2 regions of the Mycolicibacterium arabiense genome follow, and region 2 is predicted to be linked to the other one. Evidence: riboswitches for the same ligand, from Rfam matches in the RefSeq annotation. Region 2 holds a riboswitch; the other holds the start of a gene.

Region 1 (8,099 bases), 2.1 Mb from region 2:
CGAGGTGATCGAGCTGGTCACCAGTTCGGTCGCCACCGTTCGCGACGACGGGTCGCCCGCCCGCTCGCGGATCTCGGCGGCCCAGTGCGCGTGGACGTCGCCGGTGAGCACGACGGCGTTGCGCACGGGCGAGCCGACGATGCCCGCGACGATGCGATCCCGATTGACGGTGTAGCCGTCCCACGCGTCGGGGTTGTAGCCGCGGCCCTCCCCTGCCACCAGGTCGACCTCGCCGAAGAACACCTGCTGGCCGAGGACGTCCCACCGCGCCCGTGAGCGAGCGAACCCGTCGAGCAGCCAGCGCTCCTGCTCGGCGCCGGTCAAAGTGGCTGCGGGCGAATGCCGTTCGGGGCAGTCCGATCGATAGACGTCACCGCAGGGTTGATCCGTGCGGTACTGCCTCGTGTCGAGCATGTGGAACGACGCCAGCGCACCCCAGTCGACCCGCCGGTGCAGAGCCATGTCGATGCCACGGGGCCGCGCCGACGGTCGCAGCGGCATGTTCTCGTAGTACGCCCGAAGGGCTGCAGCGCGGCGGCCGAGGAAACTGGGATCCGGCTCGTCGGGCACTCCGTCGGCCCAGTTGTTGGCGACCTCGTGATCGTCGAACACCACCAGCCACGGCGCGGCGGCGTGTGCCGCCTGCAAGTCCGGGTCCGTCTTGTACTGGGCGTAGCGCTGCCGGTAGCCCGCCAGCGTCACCGTCTCGGGTCCGACGTGGTCGCGCACCCGCTCGGTGCTGCGGCCGGCGGCGTACTCGTACTGGTAATCCCCAAGATGCAGGACGAGGTCCGGCTGCTCGTCGGCGAGGTGGCGGTACGCCGTGAACCAGCCCTGCTCGTAGTGCGAACACGACGCGAAGCACATCCTGAACGGCTGCAGCGAGCCCGGTTCCGGGGAAGTGCGGGTGCGCCCGGGCGGAGACACGTGGCCCGACGTGCGGAACCGGTAGAAGTACTCGGCGCCCGGCCGCAGCCCGCTCAGCTCGACGTGCACGCTGTGCGCCGACTCGGGCAGGGCCGTCGTCACACCGCGTCGCACCACTGCGCTGAACGACTCGTCGGTCGCCACCTCCCATTCGACGTCCGCCGCGCGGGCGGGCATGCCGCCGAAGCCGTCCTCGGCCAACGGGTTCGGCGCCAGCCGCGTCCACAGCACTACGCCGTCGGGCGCGGGTTCACCGGACGCGACGCCCAGAGTGAATGGGTCGCCAGCCAGAGGTCCGGCTCGCCGGCGATCGGTGAACCCGACGACGGGCAGTGCGGCGAACACGGCACCCGCCTTGAGCACGCTGCGCCGGTTCGGCGTGATGGGCACGGCGCAGTGTCTGCCGGGCGACTGTCGCAGCGGTTACGCGCAGGCGTACGGCGTCCGCCCATGGTCTTACGATCGCGGCACGCGTGCCGCAAGGGTTGACACTTCGGCGCCGAAACGTCTCGCTACACTCGGCAGCGCGAAGGGTGGTGCTCAATGGCGACGACGACGTCACCGCAGGTAGGCAAGGCAGCGAATGCGCTCTGGTATGCGCTTGCGGCGCTGGCAGTGATCGCGCTGGCCGGGTTCATCGTGCTGGCCGTTCTTATCGTCAAGGGCAACGGCGTCGACCGGATCCCCGCGCAGCCCACCACGCCGTCACCGACACTGCAGCAACCGCCTCCGCCGATGGGGCCGGGCATGGCACCGCCGGCAGGCGGCGCGCCCGCACCCGGCGCCGTCCCCGCACCCGGTCAGGCTCCCGGGATTGCACCCGGGCCCGCGCCGAGGCAGCCGGCCACGGCGCCGACCCCCGCACCGGCCCCGCCGGGCTGACGCGGGAGAATTTGCTAACTTTTGACGTCCACGTCGGTTTTCCCGGTCTATGCTGGTCCACGGGGAAAACATCGCTCGACGTCTGGGGGGACTGTCATGTTGTCCACGCTGTTCACGCACACCACCACCATGGTCGCCCACCGCCTCCGACCGCACCAGGCGGTGACGCAGCAAGACGATGATGGAGCTTGCCCGATCTGCGATCATCCGTTCCGATACATGCGGCACGCATGCATCGGTCCCGTCGTCATGGACGTCAGGTAAACCGCCTCGGTCTCGACGGCGTCTTTTACCGGATGCCGGCGCGCGACCTGTTCCAGCTCAAATCGGCCCTGCGCACCGTCGACTCCGCCGAGTCGGTCGAGGTCCTGGCGGAGACCGTCGAACCGGTGTCCGCCCCACTCGCGAGGTGGCTTCGCGGGCAGTCCGCTGAGCCGCCGGTGGTCGCCACCGCTCTCTCCGCCATCGTCGGTGTGCTGCTGACGATCTGGATCCTGTCCGAGGAACCCGCCACACCGGGCAGGCTCGACGACGTCATCGACAAGGCCCTCGCCGGTCGGCTCGACGAGATGCCGATACCGCGGCGCGGTGCATGCTTCTGCGGGAGCGGCAAGAAGTACAAGAGCTGCCACGGACGCGGGTAGGGCTCAGCACTCCACGACGTTGACGGCGACGGCCAATCCGCCCGCGGACGTCTCCTTGTACTTGGAACTCATGTCCCGGCCGGTGGCCCGCATGGTCTCGATCACCTCGTCGAGGCTCACCCGGTGGGTTCCGTCGCCGCGCATCGCCATCCGTGCCGCGTTGATGGCCTTGCCCGCCGAGATCGCGTTGCGTTCGATGCAGGGGATCTGCACCAGCCCGGCGATCGGATCACACGTGAGACCAAGGCTGTGTTCCATCGCTATCTCCGCGGCGTTCTCAACCTGAGCCGGTGTGCCACCCAGGATTTCGGTGAGGCCGCCCGCCGCCATCGACGCCGCGGAGCCCACCTCGCCCTGACACCCGACCTCCGCGCCGGAGATCGATGCGAGTTCCTTGTAGAGCGACCCGATCGCCCCCGCGGTCAGCAGGAAGCGAACGGCGGTGTCGTCGGGGTCGGCCCGCCCTGCCGGGCAGTAGTGCACGGCATAGTGCAGGACCGCAGGGATGATGCCCGCCGCACCGTTGGTGGGCGCCGTGACGACGCGTCCGCCCGCGGCGTTCTCCTCGTTGACCGCGAGCGCTACCAGGTTCACCCAATCCTCGGCAAAGACGGGATCGCGTTCCGGATCCTCGGCCGCCAGCCGCTCGTGCCAGGCCCGCGCCCTCCGGCGGACCTGAAGCCCGCCGGGTAGGTAGCCGTCCTGGGCGATGCCGCGCTCGAAGCACTGCGCCATGACGTCGCGGATGTGCAGTAGACGCGCACGCACCTCGGGCATCGGTCGCAGGGCTTGCTCGTGCTCGGCCATGACCGAGCAGATCGACGTGTCGCGGCGGGTCGCCAGGTCGAGGAGTTCGCGCGCCGATCCGAAGACGACGCCCTTGGCCTGCCCCGGGTCGGGGGCGGCCTCTTCCTCGGCGACCACGAACCCCCCGCCGACCGAGAAGTACGTCTTGGCGGCGAGCACGTCGGCGTCCTCGCCGAGAGCGGTGAGCGTGATGGCGTTGGGGTGCCGGTCGAGGACGATCTGCGGTGAGAGCGCGATGTCGGCCTCGCGGAATGGAACCTCGACCTGCCCGCCGAGGCGGACCAGACCCGTCTCGCGCATCCGCTGCAGCCGCGCTGCCATGTCGTCGGCATCGATCCGATCGGGATGCAGGCCCTCCAGCCCCACCAGCACCGCGGACATCGTGCCGTGGCCTGCGCCGGTGGCGGCGAGCGAGCCGAACAGCTCCACCCGCAGGTCACGGACTGCGGCGAGCACGCCGTCGTCGGAGAGGCCTTCGACGAAGCGTGCGGCGGCGCGCATCGGCCCCACGGTGTGGGAACTCGACGGCCCGATGCCGACGGTGAAGAGATCGAACACGCTGATGGTCACGAGGCACTCCGGTTTCGTCGCGCCCAGGAGGGCATCGAATACGGCACCTCCCCGCTCTGTCCTGGCACCTGAGAGTTTGGGCGCCGCAACGCCTTTCACCTTCGGTAAGCGACGGCTGCAGTGCGGTCGCTGTTCTCCAGAGTCGCCTCGACGCGGCGGTGCTTGGGCCTGAGAGATTCCTGGGGAGGACATTGCTCCTACGGCGCCTCCGGTTGAGGAGGTTTCTCCCGCCACGCGTCTACGGCATGTTCAGTTGTTCACCGAGGGTACCGCCGGAAGCACCGCGGCGTCGGGCAACGACGATGCCGGAACACGACCGCCGTGCCGGGTGTTGATCATGGGCACAGGCGTGACCGAACGAAGGGAGTGACCGGTGAACGTGAAGAAGCTCGCAGCCACGGCGGCGATCTCCGCGGCCATGGGACTGGGTGCGATGGCGGCGGGTGCGCCCGCCCAGGCCGACCCCGATCACTGGGATCCCAAGCTGCCGCCGGGACAGGTCGGCCAGTGGCTGGGCGTGCCTCCCGGTCAGATCGGCCACGTCGTGGGCGTACCGCCCGGCCACTGGGACAAGCCGTGGAAGTGGATCCGCTAGACCGCTGAGCTACTTCGGCTTCTTGGTGCCGTTGCCGTTGCCCTTGCCGTTTCCGTTGTTGCCGCCGCGCTCCTTCTGCTGCGTGGCCTGCTCGATGACGGGAGCGGGCGCGGGGGCCTGCGGCTCGACGACCGGGGCGGGTGCCAGTTGAGTGACGGTCAGCGGAGCAGGCGGCGGCGGTGCGGGGGGCGGCGCGGCGGGCGTGCTGATGCTGACCGGCTCGGTGTCGCTCGGTGTCGACGTCGGCGACCGATCGAGGCCAAACACCACTACCAGCGCTGCCATCGAACACAGGACTGCCGATGCCACGGCGACGGCCCGGCCCCTGCCTGCCCTGTGCCCGTCGTCGACGGCACTCGTGGACACGGCCGGGAACGTGTCGGTGGGCGCGTCGAACACCCTGGTGATCGGCCGCGAAGTCGAGCCCGTCGACGGTGCGGACACCGGTGGCTGACTCACGGGAGCTGCGAACGCGACGGGCCGGGCGGGGGTGAACCGGCGGGCCGCTCCCCCGGTGAGTGCGTCGCGCATGTCGTCGGCAGTGGCGAACCGGCGCTGCGGGTCGCGCGACATCGCCCGTTCGATCACGGCGGCGAGGTCGGGGTCCACGTCGGGGCGCAGCGTGGTCAAGGGCACCGGATCCTCCTCGAGGATCGCCCGGGCCAACGGCATGATCTCGTCCTGCTGGAACGGCTTCTCGCCGGTCAGCGCCTCGTAACCGACCACGCCGACGGCGTAGAGGTCGTCGGCGATGGACGCCGGCTTGCTCGCGATCCGCTCGGGACTCAGGTAGGCCAGCGTGCCGACGATCTGACCGGTCGTCGTGTGGGCCCCGCCGGGGGTCTTCGCGATGCCGAAGTCGGCGAGCTTGACCCCGCCGGACGACGTCAGCAGGACGTTGCCCGGCTTGACGTCGCGATGCAGCATGCCCGCCGCGTGTGCCGCCGACAGCGCGGACAACACGCTGCACAGCACCTCGCGCACCTCGGCCGACGACAGCTGGCCCAGCTCGATTCGGTCGCCCAGCGTCTCGCCGGGCAACCGCTCCATCACGATGAACGGTGACTCGTCGTCGTCGCCGAAGTCGAAGATCGAGACGATGTCGGGATGGTTGAGCGCGGCAGCCGAGCGCGCTTCGACGGTGAACCGTTCGCGGGTCTCGGGCTGCGAACTCAAGCCCGGGTAGAGCAGCTTCACTGCGACGGCCCGGTCCAGACGCGTGTCCCAGCCGTCACGGACCTCGGCCATTCCCCCGAACCCGAGGATGTCGCGGAGTTCGTATCGGCCGCCCAACAGGCCGGGACCGTCCATGGTCGGGAGGCTATCCCCGTTGACCCATGCGTAAACGTCGCCACGCGGGCGGATCCGGTCGGTTCTGAAGAAAATGTGAACGCGGCCGTCAGGTTTTTGGCGATCCCGAACGATTGCCGATACTTGAGACGAAGCCCCGCCGCTCTCGTATCGCGCTTCTGTCTGAACGCAAGCGCGACGGGGCTTCGCTGGACCTGCTCTTCGATGTGCGTCGACAAGCAGCGCGGCCCACTGGAGCGGTATCCGATATGGCCCGATCGAAACAATTAGTTGGCACATTTGCCGTCACGGCTGACGGATGGAGCCCCGCCTAGGCGGATCGAAGGTGACGATGCAGGTCACTGATCGATCTCCGATGTCCCACGAGGCCTGATCCGGGGATCGTCTGACGGTGTCGATGGACGGGTCGTTCGCCGCGGCGGACGAGTACTCCGCGAGAGCCGCCCTGCTGCACCTGTCCTGATACTCCTGGATGCGGGCGTCGCCCGGAAACGGCCCGTCCGGCAGCGCGAACACGGCGTAGACCTCGGCAGCGTGTGGCTCCGTGCAGTCGACCAGCGTCACGGCCGTCGCGGACGGCGAGATCTCCTCGATGCAGTCGCCGGCCCGGAAGTATGACGCCACCGATCGTCCCTCCTGTTCCGGAGGTGCCGTCGCGGTCGAGCTGGCCTCGTTGGTGGGCAGCCGGCCCATGCACCCCGATAGTGCGCCGACCGTCGCCATGACACACGCCGTTACCGCCATCGAGTGCTTCACCAGCGCGTCTCCTTCGGACAGCAATCGTCGCCTCCCGGCGAGTATGGACGACGGTCTGAGAGGGCGACCCGTTTCGCTCGAAACGCTCACGATTGCCTTTGCTCGCGGCAAACGATGTCGCGTCGTCATGATCGGGCGCGCGGTCGTTGCGCCGTTGCCGACCCGACGTCATCGACGCAGGTGGAGCGCCATCGTTCTGGTGCACAAGATCGTTACGCCCTGCCACGCGATCGTCCGTCCGCTCGCGGCTCGGATCGTTTGCGGAAAGCCAGGTCGTCGGGGTTAGACTTCGTCCGAACTACAGGGGACGCGGACAGTCGTGGCGATCCGCGGGGGGCGAAGGGAACGACCATGGGCCGGCACAGCGCGTCGATCATCGGGACGCACCAACGGGATTCGCGACCATTGGCGTCGAGTGCGGCATCGTTCGTCGGTCGCGTCGGCGCACTCGCGCTGGCGTTGGGCATCGGAGCGGCGGTGGCCGGTGGCGCGGGCGTGGCCCACGCGGAGGGTCCGGACGCCTCGAGCGATTCGACCGGACAGTCCTCGCCGGACACGTCGACGGGCTCGACCGGGGCGACCGCAGGTACGGCCGAGACGTCGACCGACACCGGAGCGACCGACACCGACACCCCGTCGACCGATGAGACTTCGACGGACGACGAGACCGACCCGCCGTCGAACGTCCCGACGATGCAGCTGGGCAACGGCCGCGACGCGGATCGGCCCGTCGAAGACGAGCCGAAGACGCTGCCCGAGTTGGTCGTGGGCATCCCGGAGAAGGTCGTGTCGGCCCTTGCGCCCAAAGGGCCGGGCGGTTCCGACTCGAATTCGCCCGCCAATCGTGGCGGCACCAAGCCCGCCGAAGCCCCGAGAATCGTCGCTACCCACGGGGCCGCCGTGAAGGACGTCGTCGACGAGTCCGACGCGACGGTGCCCAAGGCCATCGTGACGACTGTCGTCGCAACGGGTGGCACACTGCCCGCCGCAGCACCGGTGTCCACGAATGTCGTTGCGATTTCCCCGGTTTCGCCGACTCAGGCCAAGCCGGCCCCGGCCAACCCGATCGCAATGGTCGTCGGCCACGTCTTGTCCGCCCTCGGCATCTCACCGACTGCGGGCACCGGCGACGCACCCGTCGCACCGTTCCCGATCGTGCAGGCGGCACTGCAGCTGGTCCACCGGGAGATCGAACGCTTCATCTGGGGTGTCACCCACATCTTCCCGCAGGGGCCGTCCGTCACGATCCCGACCAACGCGGTGCCGTCGACGGCCGTCGGCGTGCCCAGCCCCACCGACGACGTGGCGACGCCGTACGGCGACATCGGCAAGTGGATGCTGGAACCGAACGGTCAGATCGCGGACTACGGCGGACTGCCGTACGGCGGTAGGACCGTCCTCGAGCCGGTCAACGTCATCATCGTGGACCCGACGTCGTCGTCCGCGGCCGAATCCACCGCGAAGCTCAACTGCGCCATGTTCTGGTCGGGGTTCCCGGGCCAGCCCTTCCACAGCACCGGCTTCCGCGGCGCGATCGACGACATCCTCTACGGGCAGCAGCCCACCGGACCGCTGCTGGGGTTCTCCGACAACTTCTTCCTGTTCCC
Region 2 (8,099 bases):
GTCGGGCGGCCGCCCTCGGCGCCGCGGCGTCGAGTGGGCCTGGCAGCTCACCGCCGGGTTGGCGGTCGCCGCCGTGCTCGCGACCGCCGCGGCACAGGCCAGGGCGGTGGCTCCGGCGACCCGCGAGACGCAGCACGTGCTGGCCGACGGCGTGCGGACCGCCCAGGAGTCGACGAACGCCGTCGCCGCCCAGCGCTCGTCGCTGGCCGCCCGGGTCGAGGACGAACGGCGCACCCGCCTCGAGGGTGACGAAGAGGGCCGGGTGCTGCTCGACCGCCTCGACGACGCCGAGTTCGCGGCCGCGGCCACGCCCGTACACGGGCCGGGGCTCACCGTCACCGCCACCGAACCGGGCACCTCGCTCGACCTCTCCGACGTGTCCAAGCAGCGCATCCCGGGCGGCAGGCAGGCGATCCTCGACCGGGACCTGCAGCTGGTGGTGAACTCGCTGTGGGCCAGCGGCGCGGAGGCGATCGCGGTCGGCGGGATCCGGATCGGGCCGAACGTGACGATTCGGCAGGCGGGCGGCGGCATCCTCGTCGACAATCAGCCGATCAGCAGCCCGTACGAGGTCGACGCCATCGGGCCGCCGAATGCAATGCAGGACGTCTTCGACCGCAGCCCCGGCCTGCAGCGCCTGCGGCTGCTGGAGGCGTCCTACGGGGTCGGCGTCAACGTGAGCGCCGCCGACGACCTGACGGTCGAGCCAGGCGCCGTGCGCGACCTCGGCTTCGCCAAACCGGTGGGCCAGTGATCGGAGTCGAATGATCGGAATCGCCGCACTCGTCGTCGGGATCGTGCTCGGGCTGGTGTTCCACCCGAGCGTGCCCGACGTCATCCAGCCCTACCTGCCGATCGCGGTGGTCGCGGCCCTCGACGCGGTGTTCGGCGGCCTGCGCGCGTACCTGGAGCGCATCTTCGACTCGAAGGTGTTCGTGATCTCGTTCGTGTTCAACGTCCTGGTCGCGGCGATCATCGTGTTCGTCGGCGACCAGCTCGGAGTGGGCACGCAGCTGTCGACGGCGATCATCGTCGTACTCGGCATCCGGATCTTCGGCAACGCCGCCGCGCTGCGGCGCAGGTTGTTCGGGGCGTGACGTGAGCGAGACCGGCGGGCAGGAGCGCAGCGACTCGGGGAGTCGACACGGCGGGCAGGAGCGCAGCGACTCGGGGAGTCGACACGGCGAGCACCACGGTCGCCACGAGCTCCCGCCGCACCACGCGTCCCGGCCGATCGGGGACCTGCAGTCAGCGGGTGTGGCAGGCGTGGTCCGGCGGGGGAGGTCGCAACTCCTGTTCGGGACGCTGGCGGTGCTGCTGTGCCTGCTGCTCGGCATCGCCATCGCCACGCAGGCCCACCAGACCGACTCGGGTGACTCGCTGGAGAACGCCAGGCCCGCCGATCTGCTGGTGCTGCTGGACTCGCTGCAGCAGCGCGAGGCCGCACTCAACACCGAGGTCGCCGATCTGCAGCGCACGCTGACGGCGCTGGAGACCTCCGGCAGCGACGACGCCGCCGCGATCGCCAACGCCCGCGACCGCCTGGCCGCGTTGTCGATCCTGATCGGTACCGTCGCCGCCACCGGGCCGGGCGTGATCCTGACCATCGAGGACGACGCGCCGGGGGTGTCGCCGGAGACGATGCTCGACGTCGTCAACGAGCTGCGCGCCGCGGGTGCCGAGGCGATGGAGATCAGCACGCCCGCGGGTACGCGGATCAGGGTGGGCGTGGACACCTGGGTGGTCGGCGTGCCGGGCGCGCTGGTGGTCGACGGCATCACGATCAATCCGCCGTATACGGTTCTCGCCATTGGCGATCCGGCCACGCTGGCGGCCGCGATGAACATCCCCGGCGGGGCGATGGACAGCGTCGAACGGGTCGGCGGCACAATGACCGTGCAGCAGACCGACACGGTCGACGTGACCGCCTTGCGGCAACCGAAACCCCGCCAATACGCTCAGCCGGTCAAGTGAGGCCCGACGGCCTCGCCGGTGACACCGAGCGACGAGAACAAGGAGCGCCGTGAGCGAGACCCCGTCCGACCTGTCCTACACCTCCGACCACGAGTGGGTCCGGCTCACCGGGGACGACACCGTACGGGTGGGCATCACCGACTACGCGCAGTCCGCGCTGGGCGACGTGGTGTTCGTCGACCTTCCCGCTGTCGGCGACGAGGTCACGGCGGGCAACGAGTTCGGCAACGTCGAGTCGACCAAGTCGCAATCGGAGCTCTATGCGCCCATCACCGCCAAAGTGGTTGCGGTGAACGAGGATCTGGCCGACTCGCCGGAACTGGTCAATTCCGACCCGTACGGCGGCGGTTGGCTCATCGACCTGCAGGTCGACCCGGACGCCATCGAGGAGGCCATGTCGGCTTTGCTCGACGCCGACGGGTACCGTGCCACTCTCGACGAATGAGGAATTCCGGCGGTGGTGGACCCACCGGGTTACGCCTCACGGTACGGTCGAGTACGTCCCATTACGGTCGCCCGCAGTACGGGGTGGCCAGGCAGACATCGCCACAGCAGCCAGTTAGGAGCAGCGCGTGACGGATAACAGCACCAGTTCGGGAGCCGACTCCAACGAGGAAATGACGGTCGAGACGACCTCGGTCTTCCGGGCCGACTTCCTCAACGAGTTGGACGCCCCGGCCTCGTCGGGCACCGAGGGTTCGGTCTCTGGGGTCGAGGGGTTGCCGACGGGCTCGGCGTTGCTGGTCGTCAAGCGCGGCCCGAATGCGGGATCGCGATTCCTGCTCGACCAGGCGACCACGTCGGCGGGCAGGCATCCCGACAGCGACATCTTCCTCGACGACGTGACGGTGAGCCGTAGGCACGCCGAGTTCCGTCTCGAGTCCGGCGAGTTCCAGGTCGTCGACGTCGGCAGCCTCAACGGCACCTACGTCAACCGCGAGCCCGTCGACTCGGCGGTGCTCTCCAACGGCGACGAGGTGCAGATCGGCAAGTTCCGGTTGGTCTTCTTGACCGGGCCCAAGAGCGACGACGGCAGCTCGAGCGGCTAGTGACCGCCCCCGACACCCCTGCGTTCGCCGGGATGTCGATCGGGGCGGTCCTCGACCTGCTGCGACCCGACTTCCCGGACGTGACCATCTCCAAGATCCGGTTCTTGGAGGCCGAAGGGTTGGTCACGCCGGAACGCACTCCGTCGGGGTATCGGCGCTTCACCGCCTATGACTGCGCACGGCTGCGCTTCGTGCTGACCGCTCAGCGCGATCACTATCTGCCGCTGAAGGTCATCAAGGCGCAACTCGACGAGCAACCCGACGGCGAACTGCCCACGGTGGGTTCGGCTTACGCCGCGCCCCGCCTGGTTCCCGTGTCGGACGCCGGCGCCGACGGGGTGGGCGCCGACGCGGCGTCGGTCGCGCGCACGCCCGCCCGACTCAGCCGCGAGGACCTGCTCGCGCGGTCCGGCGTCGACGAAGCCCTGCTCGGGTCGCTGGTGAAGGCAGGCGTCATCAAGCCGGGTGCGGCGGGGTTCTTCGACGAGTACGCGGTCGTGACGGCCCAGTGCGCCAAGGCGCTCGCCGAGTACGGCGTGGAGCCGCGGCACCTGCGCGCGTTCCGGTCGGCGGCCGACCGGCAGTCGGACCTGATCGCACAGATTGCGGGACCGGTGGACAAGGCCCGCCGGGAGGGTGCACGAGACCGGGCGGACGATCTGGCGCGTGAGGTGGCTGCTCTGGCGATCACGTTGCACACCTCGCTGATCAAGTCCGCCGTGCGCGACGTTCTGGATCGCTGAGGACTAGACTCGGATCGACGATCTGAGGGTGCGGAGGGCAGGCACAGATGGGCGAGGTTCGCGTAGTCGGCATTCGCATCGAACAGCCGCAGAACCAACCGGTCCTGTTGCTGCGCGAGTCGAATGGCGACCGTTATCTACCGATCTGGATCGGTCAGACCGAGGCCACGGCCATCGCGCTGGAACAGCAGGGCGTGGAACCCGCGCGGCCGCTGACCCACGATCTGATCCGCGATCTGATCACCGCGCTGGGGCATTCGCTCAAGGAGGTGCGGATCGTCGACCTCCAGGAGGGGACGTTCTACGCCGACCTCGTCTTCGACCGCGACATCACGGTCTCGGCGCGGCCGTCGGACTCGGTGGCGATCGCGCTTCGCGTCGGCGTGCCGATCTACGTCGAGGAGGCGGTGCTGGCCGAGGCCGGCCTGCTGATCCCCGACGAGGACGACGAAGAGGGCACCGGCGCCGTCCGCGAGGACGAGGTGGAGAAGTTCAAGGAGTTCCTGGATTCGGTGTCACCCGACGACTTCAAGGCCACCTGACGGCCGTTGGTCACGGATGCGTCTCATCTGGCCGACGAGCTTCGACACGCGGCGCATGTTTCCAGAATCCGCGTGCCGGGCAGCCATACTCGGATCAGACTTCAGTCATTCAAGGGCCCGGCCGGGAGCGTATGCTCGACACACTCGAGCTTGAGCAACCGTGCTGCGTCGGAGTTCCGGCTGCGGCGCACGAAGCGGGTTCGATTCGGCGAGAGGATGGGCAGTGGGCGACACGCCACGTCAAGGAGAGTTGGATTCGACTTCCGATGGCGCGCACACGCAGGCCCCACCGGCCGTCGTGAACGAATACGTGCAGGGTCGCCTCTTCCCGGATGACTCAGTGCCCGACGAACTCGTCGGCTACCGCGGGCCCAGCGCATGCCAGATCGCCGGCATCACCTACCGCCAGCTGGACTACTGGGCACGGACGTCGCTGGTGGTGCCGTCGATCCGCAGCGCGGCCGGATCCGGCAGCCAGCGTCTGTACTCGTTCAAGGACATCCTGGTCCTCAAGATCGTGAAGCGACTGCTCGACACCGGCATCTCGCTGCACAACATTCGCGTCGCGGTCGACCACCTGCGTCAGCGCGGCGTGCAGGACCTCGCCAACATCACGCTGTTCTCCGATGGCACCACCGTCTACGAGTGCACGTCGGCCGAAGAGGTCGTCGACCTCCTGCAGGGCGGCCAAGGCGTGTTCGGCATCGCCGTCTCGGGCGCCATGCGCGAGCTGACCGGTGCGATCGCGGACTTCCCCGGCGAGCGTGCCGACGGCGGCGAGTCGATCGCCGCACCCGAGGACGAACTGGCCTCGCGCCGCAAGAGCCGCGACCGCAAGATCGGCTGACTGACGCCGCCGCGGTTCACGGCCGCCGCGGACGCGGCTGACCCAACCGTTCGGTAGACTCGACCTGCATCGTCCCCCTTGCGGGAGAGTTCCGTCGTCGCCAGCGACGGGCGCCGAAGGAGCAATACCTCTCCATCAACCTCTCAGGCACAAGGACCGCTTGGGGCCCCGATGCCTCTGGAAAGTGGTGCGTCGGCACGTCCGGCACACCCGCCCATGGGGAAAGGCGCCACGACACCGAGGCAGAGACGCCTCAGACGCCGAATCTCTCAGGCGCCCGCTACGGGTCGACGACAGAGGGGGAGGACCGCGAGCGGTTCTGGGTAGCGTCCTGCGCCCCCGTGTCGAAATGAGGCCCACGTGTCCGGTAGCCATCCCCATCCCTCGAACGAGCACCACGTGCCCCGGTTCGCCGACCGTCACATCGGTCCCGACGCCGACGCGGTCGCGACCATGCTCGACGTCATCGGGGTCGAGTCGCTCAGCGAACTCGCCGAGAAGGCACTGCCCGCAGGCATTCTCGACGCGCTGACCACCGAGGGCCTCGCACCCGGCCTCGACGACCTGCCCGCCCCCGCGACCGAGGAGCAGGCGCTGGCCGAACTTCGCGAGCGCGCGGAGTCGAACACCGTCGCGGTGTCGATGATCGGGCAGGGCTACTTCGACACGCTGACCCCGGCCGTGCTGCGCCGCAACATCCTAGAGAACCCCGCCTGGTACACCGCGTACACGCCGTACCAGCCCGAGATCAGCCAGGGCCGGCTCGAGGCGCTGCTCAACTTCCAGACCATGGTCGAGGACCTGACCGGCCTCGAGGTCGCCAACGCGTCGATGCTCGACGAGGCCACCGCGGCCGCCGAGGCGATGACGCTCATGCAGCGCGCGGTGAAGCGGTCGGTCAACCGCCTCGCCGTCGACTCCGACGTCTACCCGCAGACCGCGGCCGTGATCGAGACGCGGGCCAAGCCGCTGGGCATCGAGGTCGTCACCACCGATCTGCGCAACGGCCTGCCGGAGGGCGACTTCTTCGGCGTGATCGTCCAGTCGCCAGGTGCCAGTGGTTGCGTGACCGACTGGAGCGGGCTCATCGAGCAGGCCCACGAGCGCGGCGCGCTGGTGGCCGTCGGCGCGGACCTGCTGGCGATGACGCTGCTCACCCCGCCCGGTGACATCGGCGCCGACGTCGCGTTCGGCACCACCCAGCGCTTCGGCGTTCCGATGGGCTTCGGCGGCCCGCACGCCGGTTACCTCGCGGTGCACACCAAGCACGCCCGCCAGCTGCCCGGTCGCCTCGTCGGCGTCTCCGTCGACGCCGACGGCTCACCCGCCTACCGCCTGGCTCTGCAGACCCGTGAGCAGCACATCCGCCGCGACAAGGCCACCAGCAACATCTGCACCGCCCAGGTGCTCCTGGCCGTCATGGCCGCGATGTACGCCAGCTACCACGGCTCCGACGGGCTGACCGCGATCGCACACCGCGTGCACGGCCACGCACTGGGCATCGCGACGGGGCTCGAGACGGCGGGCGTGGAGGTCGTGCACGACGCGTTCTTCGACACCGTGCTGGCCCGTGTGCCCGGCCGCGGCGAGCAGGTGCGCGCCGCAGCCAAGGAGCGCGGCATCAACGTGTGGCTGGTCGACGCCGACCACGTCTCCGTGTCGTGTGACGAGGCCACCACCGCCCTGCACGTCGAGCACGTCCTCGAGGCGTTCGGCGCCACTCGCGGCGGCCAGCACTGGCGTGGGCCTGCGGTGCACACCCGCTCGTCGGAGTTCCTGACCCACCCCGCGTTCACCCGGTACCGCACGGAGACCGAGATGATGCGGTACCTGCGGTCGCTGTCGGACAAGGACATCGCGTTGGACCGCAGCATGATCCCGCTGGGCTCGTGCACGATGAAGCTCAACGCGGCAGCGGAGATGGAGCCCATCACGTGGCCCGAGTTCGCCCGTCAGCACCCGTTCGCGCCGGCCTCGGACACCCCGGGCCTGCGCTCGATGATCGCCGAACTCGAGACGTGGCTGACCAAGCTGACCGGCTATGACTCGGTGTCGCTGCAACCCAACGCCGGGTCCCAGGGCGAGTACGCCGGCCTGCTGGCCATCCAGGCCTATCACCTCAGCCGGGGTGACGAGCAGCGCAACATCTGCCTGATCCCGTCGAGCGCCCACGGCACCAACGCGGCGTCGGCGGCGCTGGCGGGGATGCGGGTCGTGGTCGTCGCGTGCCGGGAGAACGGCGACGTGGACCTCGACGACCTGCGCGCCAAGATCGCCGAGCACGCGGATGCGATTGCGGCGCTGATGATCACGTACCCGTCGACCCACGGCGTGTTCGAGCAGGACGTCGAGGCGATCTGCGCCGCGGTGCACGACGTGGGCGGCCAGGTGTACGTCGACGGCGCCAACCTCAATGCGCTGGTCGGTCTGGCCCGGCCCGGCAAGTTCGGTGGCGACGTCAGCCACCTCAACCTGCACAAGACGTTCTGCATCCCGCACGGCGGCGGAGGCCCCGGTGTCGGCCCGGTCGCCGTCCGCTCGCACCTGACCCCGTTCCTGCCGGGCCACCCGCTGGCCGGGGAGCTCTCCGACACGTACACCGTCTCGGCGGCACCGTACGGGTCGGCGTCGATCCTGCCGATCACGTGGATGTACATCCGCATGATGGGTGCCCCGGGCCTGCGGGCGGCGACGCTGACGGCGATCGCGTCGGCCAACTACGTCGCGCGGCGCCTCGACGAGTACTACCCGGTGCTCTACACGGGCGAGAAGGGCATGGTCGCCCACGAGTGCATCCTCGACCTGCGCGGCATCACGAAGAACACCGGCGTGACGGTCGACGACGTGGCGAAGCGCCTGGCCGACTACGGGTTCCACGCTCCGACGATGAGCTTCCCGGTGGCGGGCACGTTGATGGTCGAGCCCACCGAGAGTGAGAGTCTCA

The links. Region 2 has a riboswitch for glycine ahead of gcvP (aminomethyl-transferring glycine dehydrogenase). Riboswitches for the same ligand answer to the same signal wherever they lie in the genome.
Region 1: it holds a riboswitch for glycine, as region 2 does, so the genes downstream of both, G6N61_RS14480 (L-serine ammonia-lyase) here and gcvP (aminomethyl-transferring glycine dehydrogenase) in region 2, are expected to answer to the same signal.

Annotation. Positions count from the first base shown of each region.
Region 1 is NZ_AP022593.1:2,672,519-2,680,617, forward strand. It holds gene G6N61_RS14465 (alkaline phosphatase D family protein) at 1-1,317, opposite strand, end outside; gene G6N61_RS14470 (hypothetical protein) at 1,471-1,809, shown strand; gene G6N61_RS14475 (SEC-C domain-containing protein) at 2,106-2,453, shown strand; gene G6N61_RS14480 (L-serine ammonia-lyase) at 2,457-3,830, opposite strand; glycine riboswitch at 3,977-4,070, opposite strand; gene G6N61_RS14485 (hypothetical protein) at 4,204-4,425, shown strand; gene G6N61_RS14490 (serine/threonine-protein kinase) at 4,435-5,736, opposite strand; gene G6N61_RS14495 (septum formation family protein) at 6,022-6,492, opposite strand; gene G6N61_RS14500 (hypothetical protein) at 6,844-8,099, shown strand, end outside.
Region 2 is NZ_AP022593.1:593,611-601,709, reverse strand. It holds gene G6N61_RS04560 (DUF881 domain-containing protein) at 1-754, shown strand, start outside; gene G6N61_RS04555 (small basic family protein) at 765-1,097, shown strand; gene G6N61_RS04550 (DUF881 domain-containing protein) at 1,234-1,974, shown strand; gene gcvH (glycine cleavage system protein GcvH) at 2,024-2,419, shown strand; gene garA (glycogen accumulation regulator GarA) at 2,592-3,023, shown strand; gene ftsR (transcriptional regulator FtsR) at 3,023-3,766, shown strand; gene G6N61_RS04530 (bifunctional nuclease family protein) at 3,814-4,308, shown strand; gene G6N61_RS04525 (MerR family transcriptional regulator) at 4,532-5,155, shown strand; glycine riboswitch at 5,227-5,324, shown strand; glycine riboswitch at 5,325-5,462, shown strand; gene gcvP (aminomethyl-transferring glycine dehydrogenase) at 5,555-8,099, shown strand, end outside.